Regions from separate parts of the Streptomyces sp. ITFR-16 genome, predicted to be linked through region 1. Evidence: riboswitches for the same ligand, from Rfam matches in the RefSeq annotation. Region 1 holds a riboswitch; the other holds the start of a gene.

Region 1 (3,754 bases):
CTGCACGCGCTGGCCGCCACCCGGCTCGCGGAGAACCTGCCCCGCATCGACAGCCTCACCCTGTCGCCCGACGTCCTGACCGGTCTGCTCAGCAAGCTCGGCCGGCCGGCGCCGGAGACCGGGGCGTGAGCCTGGCACCGAGGGCGGTCCTGGTCCACCGCACCACCGAGTACGAGGAGTTGCTGGCCCGGCACGGAACGCACGGCCAGGCCGCGTTCTTCCTGTCCAGCCGGGGCCGGTCCATCGAGGAGGTGGCCCGGCGGCACGAGCGGACCCGGCAGGCGCTGGCCGATGTGGCGGCGGCCGTCCCGCTCCAGTGGCGGCACTCACGGGTGGAGCGGGCGGACCTGGACCGGTTCCTGTTCGCGCCCGAGGACGTCGTGGTCGTCGTCGGGCAGGACGGTCTGGTCGCCAACGCGGCGAAGTACCTCTCCGGCCAGCCGGTCGTGGGCATCGACACCGATCCCGGCCGCAATCCCGGCGTGCTCGTGCGCCACCGGCCCGGCGACGCGGCGGCGCTGCTCCGGGCCGCCGCGGCGCCGGGCGGCCGCGCGGACGAGCTGACCATGGTGGAGGCGGTGGCCGACGACACCCAGCGGCTGCTGGCTCTCAACGAGATCTACCTCGGCCCGCCGGGGCACCAGACGGCCCGCTACCGGCTGGGCACGGACGCGGCCGGCTCACCCGCCGAGCCGCAGGCCTCCTCCGGTGTGCTGGTCGGCACCGGGACCGGCGCCACGGGCTGGCTGCGCTCGCTGTGGCAGGAGCGCCGCAGCCCGCTGGCACTGCCGGCGCCGACCGATCCCCGGCTGCTGTGGTTCGTCCGGGAGGCGTGGCCGTCCCCGGTGACCGGCACCTCACTGGTCTCCGGGGAGCTGGGGCGCGGGCAGGAGCTCCGGCTGACCGTGGAGTCCGACCGGGTGGTGGTCTTCGGGGACGGGATGGAGACGGACGCGCTGGAGCTGACGTGGGGCCAGAGCGTACGGCTCGGCATCGCGGCGACGGCGCTGCGGCTGACCGTGTGAGCGCGCCGGGGCGGGTCCCGGCCGCCCCGTAGGCTCGACGCCCGGCCCCGTACGACCGTGCAAGGAGAGCGCCATGACCACCGACGCCACCCCCGTTCCGTCCCGCAACTCCCGTCCGCCCAAGGCGCAGGCGGCGCTGGGGGTCGGGGTGATCGTGCAGGATGCGCGGGGGCGCATCCTGCTCGGCCGGCACCACAGCGGGACCTGGGAGCTGCCGGGCGGCAAGGTCGATCCGCTGCCGGAGTCCGTCGCGGCGGCCGCCGCGCGTGAGCTGCGCGAGGAGACCGGTCTGAGGGTCGCGGAGCACGAGGTGAGCATCTTCGTGATGCTGCACGACGCGGTGGGCGGCATCAACCGGGTCACGCTCGGCGCTCTTGTACGGGTCGGCTCGGCGACCCCCGAGGTGACCGAGCCCCATCTGATCAGCACCTGGCGGTGGACCTCGCCCGACGAGCTGCCGGCACCCCTCTTCGACCCCTCGGCGCAGATCCTGGCGGCCTGGCGCCCCGGCCTCGGCCTCACGCACCCGCCCGCGCACCGGCTGGACCTGGTGACCGAGGAGACCGAGGTACACACCTAATTCGATTAATCATTTGCCTAGGGCTCATAGGCAGAGTTAGCGTCGTGGGCATGAAGGCCGTGACCGAGCAGGACATCCGCACATCGTTCGTCAATTGCTCCAAGGGGGAGGCCGGGCGTCTGCCGCTGCCCCGCGATTTCGGGGAGCTGCCCTGGGAGGATCTCGACTTCCTGGGCTGGCGCGATCTCAGCGCGCCCGGGCGCAGCTACATCGTCACCGAGCACGACGGGAAGCTGACGGGGATCTCGCTGCGCTTCCCCTCCCAGCAGCGCGGGTTCCTCCACCGGAGCATGTGCTCCCTCTGCCTGACCACGCACCCCGGCGGCGGGGTCTCCCTGATGACCGCCCGCAAGACGGGTCCCGCCGGGCGTGAGGGCAATTCGGTCGGCCTGTACATGTGCACCGACCTGGCCTGCTCCCTGTACGTGCGCGGGAAGAAGGCCGTGGCCTCGGGCGCCCGCTTCAAGGAGTCGCTGACCCTGGAGGAGCAGGTCGGCCGCACCGCGGCCAATCTCTCCGCCTTCGTGGCCAAGCTCTTCGGCTGAGTCACGCGCCGGGCGCGCAGGGGGTGGACAGGTACCCACCCCCGCACCGGCATCCGCGCCCGCCCGGCTATCCTGGCCGCCACACCGGACACGGGGTGCCCCGCACAGGGGCTGAGATCACACCCGTCGAACCTGAACCAGTTAGCACTGGCGGAGGGATGTCTTCATGTCGTTGTCGCATGCCCAGGACGAGCTCGCCGCATTCGGCGGGCGCATGCCCACCGCACCCGGCGATCTGCGCGTCGAGGCACACGGGATAGCCCCCGTCCCCGAGGACCGCCGCTACGGCGGGCCCGGCCGGCTCTTCACCGTCTGGTTCGCGCCCAATCTGACGATGACGGGTGTCTTCACCGGCACCGTCGGCATCGCGCTGGGCCTGGACTTCGCCACCGCGCTGGCCGCCGTCGTGCTCGGGACCCTCGTGGGCGCCGTGCCCACCGCGTATCTGGGCACCTGGGGCAGCCAGACCGGGGCCGGGCAACTCCCCTTGGCCCGGCTGGCGTTCGGCCGGGGTGTCGTCGTGCCCGGGGTGCTGCAGTGGCTGTCCTCCATCGCCTGGGACGCCTTGATCGGGCTGTTCGGCGGGGACGCGCTGGCCCAGCTGTGCGGCTGGCCGTTCTGGCTGGGGGTCCTGGTCATGATGGCTGCCCAGGGAGCGTTGGGCGTCCTGGGGTACGAGGTGATCCACCGGCTCCAGACCGTGATGACGTTCGCCCTGGCCGCCGCCTTCGCCGTGCTCTCCACCAAGCTCCTGCAAGGCGTCCACCCGGCCGCCTCCGGTTCCGTGCACGGCGCGGACCGGGCCGGCGCCGCCGTCCTGACCTGCACCGTCGCGCTGAGCCTGGCGCTGTCCTGGGCGCCGTACGCCAGCGACTTCAGCCGCTATCTGCCGCGCACCGCGTCCCGGCCGCGGATGTTCTGGTGCACGCTGCTGGGCATCAGCACCTCCTTCGTGGCCGTCCAGGCCCTCGGGCTGTGGGGGGCGTCCGTCTTCACCGACCAGACGGCGCGCGGCATCGACACCCTGCTGGGCGGGGGCGCCCTCGGCGCGTTCGGGCTGCTCGCCGTGGCGCTCGCCGCGCTGTGCAGCAACGCCATGAACGACTACAGCGGTTCGCTGGCGCTCCAGACGATGGGTGTCCGGCTGCCGCGACCGGTCGCCGCCGCACTCGCCGCGGCGCTCGGCTTCCCGCTGGTCCTGTGGATGCACGCGGCCGACACCACGACCCGCTTCCAGAACGTGCTGCTGCTCGTCGGCTACTGGATCCCCGGCTTCGTCGCGATCGTGGCCGTCGACTGGGCCGTGCGGGCGCGGGCCCGCGGCCACTCCCCCGTCGACCTGGCCACCGAGAGCGCACACCGCCGGCCGTGGTGGCCCGCCCTCACCGCCTTCGCGGCGGCCTTCGCGGCGGCGGTCCCCTTCATGAGCACCAGCCTGTACGTGGGCCCCGTGGCGCACGCGCTGCACGGCGCCGACCTGGCCTACGGGGTGGCGTTCCTCGTGGCCCTGACGGTCTACACCCCGCTGCGGCTGCGCCGGAGCCGCTGAGGCGGAGAACGGCCGAGGGGCCGTACCGGATCTCTCCGGCACGGCCCCTCGACGA
Region 2 (3,754 bases), 1.5 Mb from region 1:
GCCGAGCGCATGTGGTGGTGCATCTCCATGGCCCGGCGGCGCATCCACAGGATCCAGGTGCAGAACACGACCACCCCGACGGCGAAGACCACGGGGAAGGCCGGCGAGCCGGTGGTGGCACCGAGGACGAGCATGCCGACGGCGACCAGGCCCAGCCAGTACGGCAGCCACCGGCCGCCCCGCTCCATCTTCCCGAGCTGCTCGTCGACCAGCCGCCGCATCATCGCGCGCTCCTCGGGGTCCCGGGGCACCTCACGGCGGCGGATCCTGCGGTTGAGGTCGACGACCGCACTCGGCCGCGCCCCGGTCGCCCGGCTGGTCCTGCGCCGCTGGTACGCCAGGATGCCGATGACCACGGCGGTGCAGAGCAGGCTCTGCACCGCCCATAACGCCGGATGATCGTCCCGGCGGAACACGGCACCGAGGCCCAGCCCCAGGACGAAGAGCACGAGGGCCTGCGCGGCCAGGCTGTGGTTGAACCAGTGCTTCACGGTGTGCACGACGGATACCTCCTGCGAAGTCGGCGGGCTGTCCCTGTCTCTCCGGATACCCCGTCGGGGCCCGCGCAGCGGTACCGCGAGGGCCCCGGCCGACGAGGGGCAGGGGCACCTCCGCGTGTCTGCGACACTGGAAGAACCATGCCTAAGCCCGGAGAACTCACTTTCGTCGCGCCCCGCGGAGCCAAGAAGCCGCCGCGGCATCTCGCCGACCTCACGCCCGCCGAGCGCAGGGAGGCCGTCGCCGCGATCGGCGAGAAGCCCTTCCGCGCCCAGCAGCTCTCGCAGCACTACTTCGCGCGGTACGCGCACGACCCGGCGGAGTGGACCAACATCCCGGCCGGATCGCGGGACAAGCTCGCCGAGGCGATGTTCCCCGACCTGATGTCGGTGGTCCGGCACATCAGCTGCGACGACGACACCACCCGCAAGACGCTGTGGAAGCTGCACGACGGGACGCTGGTCGAGTCCGTCCTGATGCGCTATCCCGAGCGCGTCACGATGTGCATCTCCTCGCAGGCCGGCTGCGGGATGAACTGCCCGTTCTGCGCCACCGGACAGGCCGGTCTCGACCGCAACCTGTCCACCGCCGAGATCGTCCACCAGATCGTGGACGGCATGCGGGCGCTGCGCGACGGCGAGGTCCCGGGCGGTCCGGCCCGGCTCTCCAACATCGTCTTCATGGGCATGGGCGAGCCGCTGGCCAACTACAACCGCGTGGTCGGCGCGATCCGCCGGCTGACCGACCCCGAGCCCGACGGCCTGGGGCTCTCGCAGCGCGGGATCACCGTCTCCACCGTCGGCCTCGTCCCCGCGATGCTCCGGTTCGCCGACGAGGGCTTCAAGTGCCGTCTCGCCGTCTCGCTGCACGCCCCGGACGACGAGCTGCGCGACACCCTCGTCCCGGTCAACACCCGGTGGAACGTCAACGAGGTCCTGGACGCCGCGTGGGAGTACGCGGAGAAGTCCGGCCGCCGCATCTCCATCGAGTACGCCCTGATCCGCGACATCAACGACCAGGCGTGGCGGGGCGACCGGCTCGGCCGCCTCCTCAAGGGCAAGCGCGTCCACGTCAACCTGATCCCGCTGAACCCGACCCCGGGCTCGAAGTGGACCGCCTCCCGGCCCGAGGACGAGAAGGCGTTCGTCGAGGCCATCGCCGCCCACGGCGTGCCCGTCACCGTCCGGGACACCCGCGGCCAGGAGATCGACGGGGCCTGCGGACAGCTGGCGGCATCCGAGCGCTGAGGCCCACGGGGGCCGTGTAGCCTGGGGCCGAAATCAACTTCATATTCCGACAGGGGAGCGCCACAGCGCTGAGAGTGCGGCACCAAGGACAGGTTGGCCGCAGACCCTCTGAACCTCGCCCGGGTCATTCCGGGTAGGAAGTTCGGACCTTACTCAAGCTGTTGCGCCCTGCCCGCTTCCGGTTTCCACCGGCGCGGGCAGGGCCGCGTCTCTTCCTGGTCACTCCAGGAGGAATCACATGAGCACCACCCAGAAGATCGCGGTGACGGCCCTCGCCGCCGCGCTCGGCGCGACCGCGCTGGCCGGCTGCGGAAGCTCCGACGACAAGGCCTCCGGTACCGGCGGCACCAACGGCACCGGCTCCAAGACCGTCACGCTCGTCAGCCACGACTCCTTCAACGCCTCCAAGGGCGTGCTGAAGGAGTTCACCCGCGAGACCGGCTACACCGTCAAGGTGCTGAAGAGCGGTGACGCCGGCGCCGCCCTCAACCAGGAGATCCTGACCAAGGGCTCGCCGCGCGGCGACGTGTTCTTCGGCGTCGACAACACCCTGCTCTCCCGCGCCCTCGACAACGGCCTGTTCACGCCGTACGAGGCCAAGGGCATCGACAGGGTCGCGGCCGACGTCCAGCTGGACGCGGACAAGCACCGGGTCACCCCGGTCGACACCGGCGACATCTGCGTCAACTACGACAAGAAGTACTTCGCCGACAAGAAGCTCGCGCCGCCGCGGACCTTCGCCGACCTGGCGAAGCCCGCGTACAAGGACCTGCTGGTCACCGAGAACGCCGCGACCTCCTCGCCCGGCCTCGGCTTCCTCCTCGGCACGGTCGCCACGTTCGGCGAGGACGGCTACCAGGGCTACTGGAAGAAGCTCAAGGACAACGGCGTCAAGGTCGTCGACGGCTGGGAGCAGGCGTACAACGAGGAGTTCTCCGGCTCCGCCGGAGGCAGGAAGGCCAAGGCCGACCGGCCGCTCGTCGTCAGCTACGCCTCCAGCCCGCCCGTCGAGGTGCTGTACGCGGATCCGCAGCCGAAGACCGCCCCGACCGGCGTCGCCACCGGCACGTGCTTCCGCCAGATCGAGTTCGCCGGGCTGCTGGACGGCGCGAGGAACGAGGCGGGCGGCAAGGCCCTGCTGGACTTCCTGATCAGCAAGAAGTTCCAGGAGGACATGCCGCTCAACATGTTCGTCAGCCCGGTCGCGAAGGATGCGAAGGTGCCCGCGCTCTTCACGAAGTTCGGTGCCACCGCCGAGAAGCCGGCGACCGTCGCCCCGGACACCATCGCCAAGAACCGTGAGCAGTGGGTCCAGTCATGGTCCTCGCTCGTAGTGAAGTAGCGAAGACACCCGTACGCGGACCGGGCGCGCGCGGGAGGTCCGCACGCGCCCGGGCCCGGCGCGGGAGCGCGGTGCGGCTCGGCCTGATGGCCGTGCCCGTCGCGTTCTTCGCGCTGTTCTTCGCCTATCCCGTCGCCGCGATCGTCGGACGCGGCCTCAAGGCGGACGGGGTCTGGCAGTTCGGCCGGTTCGGCGAGGTGCTGGCCCGGCCGGACATCCGCGACGTCCTCTGGTTCACTCTCTGGCAGGCGCTCGCCTCGACCGCGCTGACCCTCCTGATCGCCCTGCCGGGCGCGTATGTCTTCGCCCGGTTCGACTTCCCCGGCAAACAGCTGCTGCGGGCCGTCGTCACGGTGCCGTTCGTGCTGCCGACCGTCGTCGTCGGCACGGCCTTCCTCGCCCTGCTGGGGCGCGGCGGCTTCCTCGACGAGCTGTGGGGCGTCCGGCTGGACACCACGGTGTGGGCGATCCTGCTCGCCCATGTGTTCTTCAACTACGCGGTCGTCGTCCGCACCGTCGGCGGGCTCTGGTCGCAGCTCGACCCGCGCCAGGAGGAGGCCGCGCGGGTCCTGGGGGCCGGACGGTTCGCCGCCTGGCGGCGCGTCACCCTGCCCGCGCTCGGCCCGGCCGTGGCCGCCGCCGCGCTGATGGTCTTCCTGTTCACCTT

Evidence for each region. A riboswitch is a leader RNA that binds a small molecule or an ion and turns the genes downstream of it on or off. The one in region 1 is predicted to bind thiamine pyrophosphate.
Region 2: it holds a riboswitch for thiamine pyrophosphate, as region 1 does, so the genes downstream of both, RLT58_RS09540 (thiamine ABC transporter substrate-binding protein) here and RLT58_RS03185 (purine-cytosine permease family protein) in region 1, are expected to answer to the same signal.

What each region holds. Positions count from the first base shown of each region.
Region 1 covers NZ_CP134609.1:679,860-683,613, forward strand. The annotation lists gene RLT58_RS03165 (SPFH domain-containing protein) at 1-129, shown strand, start outside; gene RLT58_RS03170 (hypothetical protein) at 126-1,025, shown strand; gene RLT58_RS03175 (nucleotide triphosphate diphosphatase NUDT15) at 1,099-1,605, shown strand; gene RLT58_RS03180 (FBP domain-containing protein) at 1,656-2,150, shown strand; TPP riboswitch at 2,232-2,326, shown strand; gene RLT58_RS03185 (purine-cytosine permease family protein) at 2,317-3,699, shown strand.
Region 2 covers NZ_CP134609.1:2,179,751-2,183,504, reverse strand. The annotation lists gene RLT58_RS09550 (hypothetical protein) at 1-500, opposite strand, end outside; gene rlmN (dual-specificity RNA methyltransferase RlmN) at 639-1,745, shown strand; TPP riboswitch at 1,787-1,903, shown strand; gene RLT58_RS09540 (thiamine ABC transporter substrate-binding protein) at 1,984-3,087, shown strand; gene RLT58_RS09535 (ABC transporter permease) at 3,174-3,754, shown strand, end outside.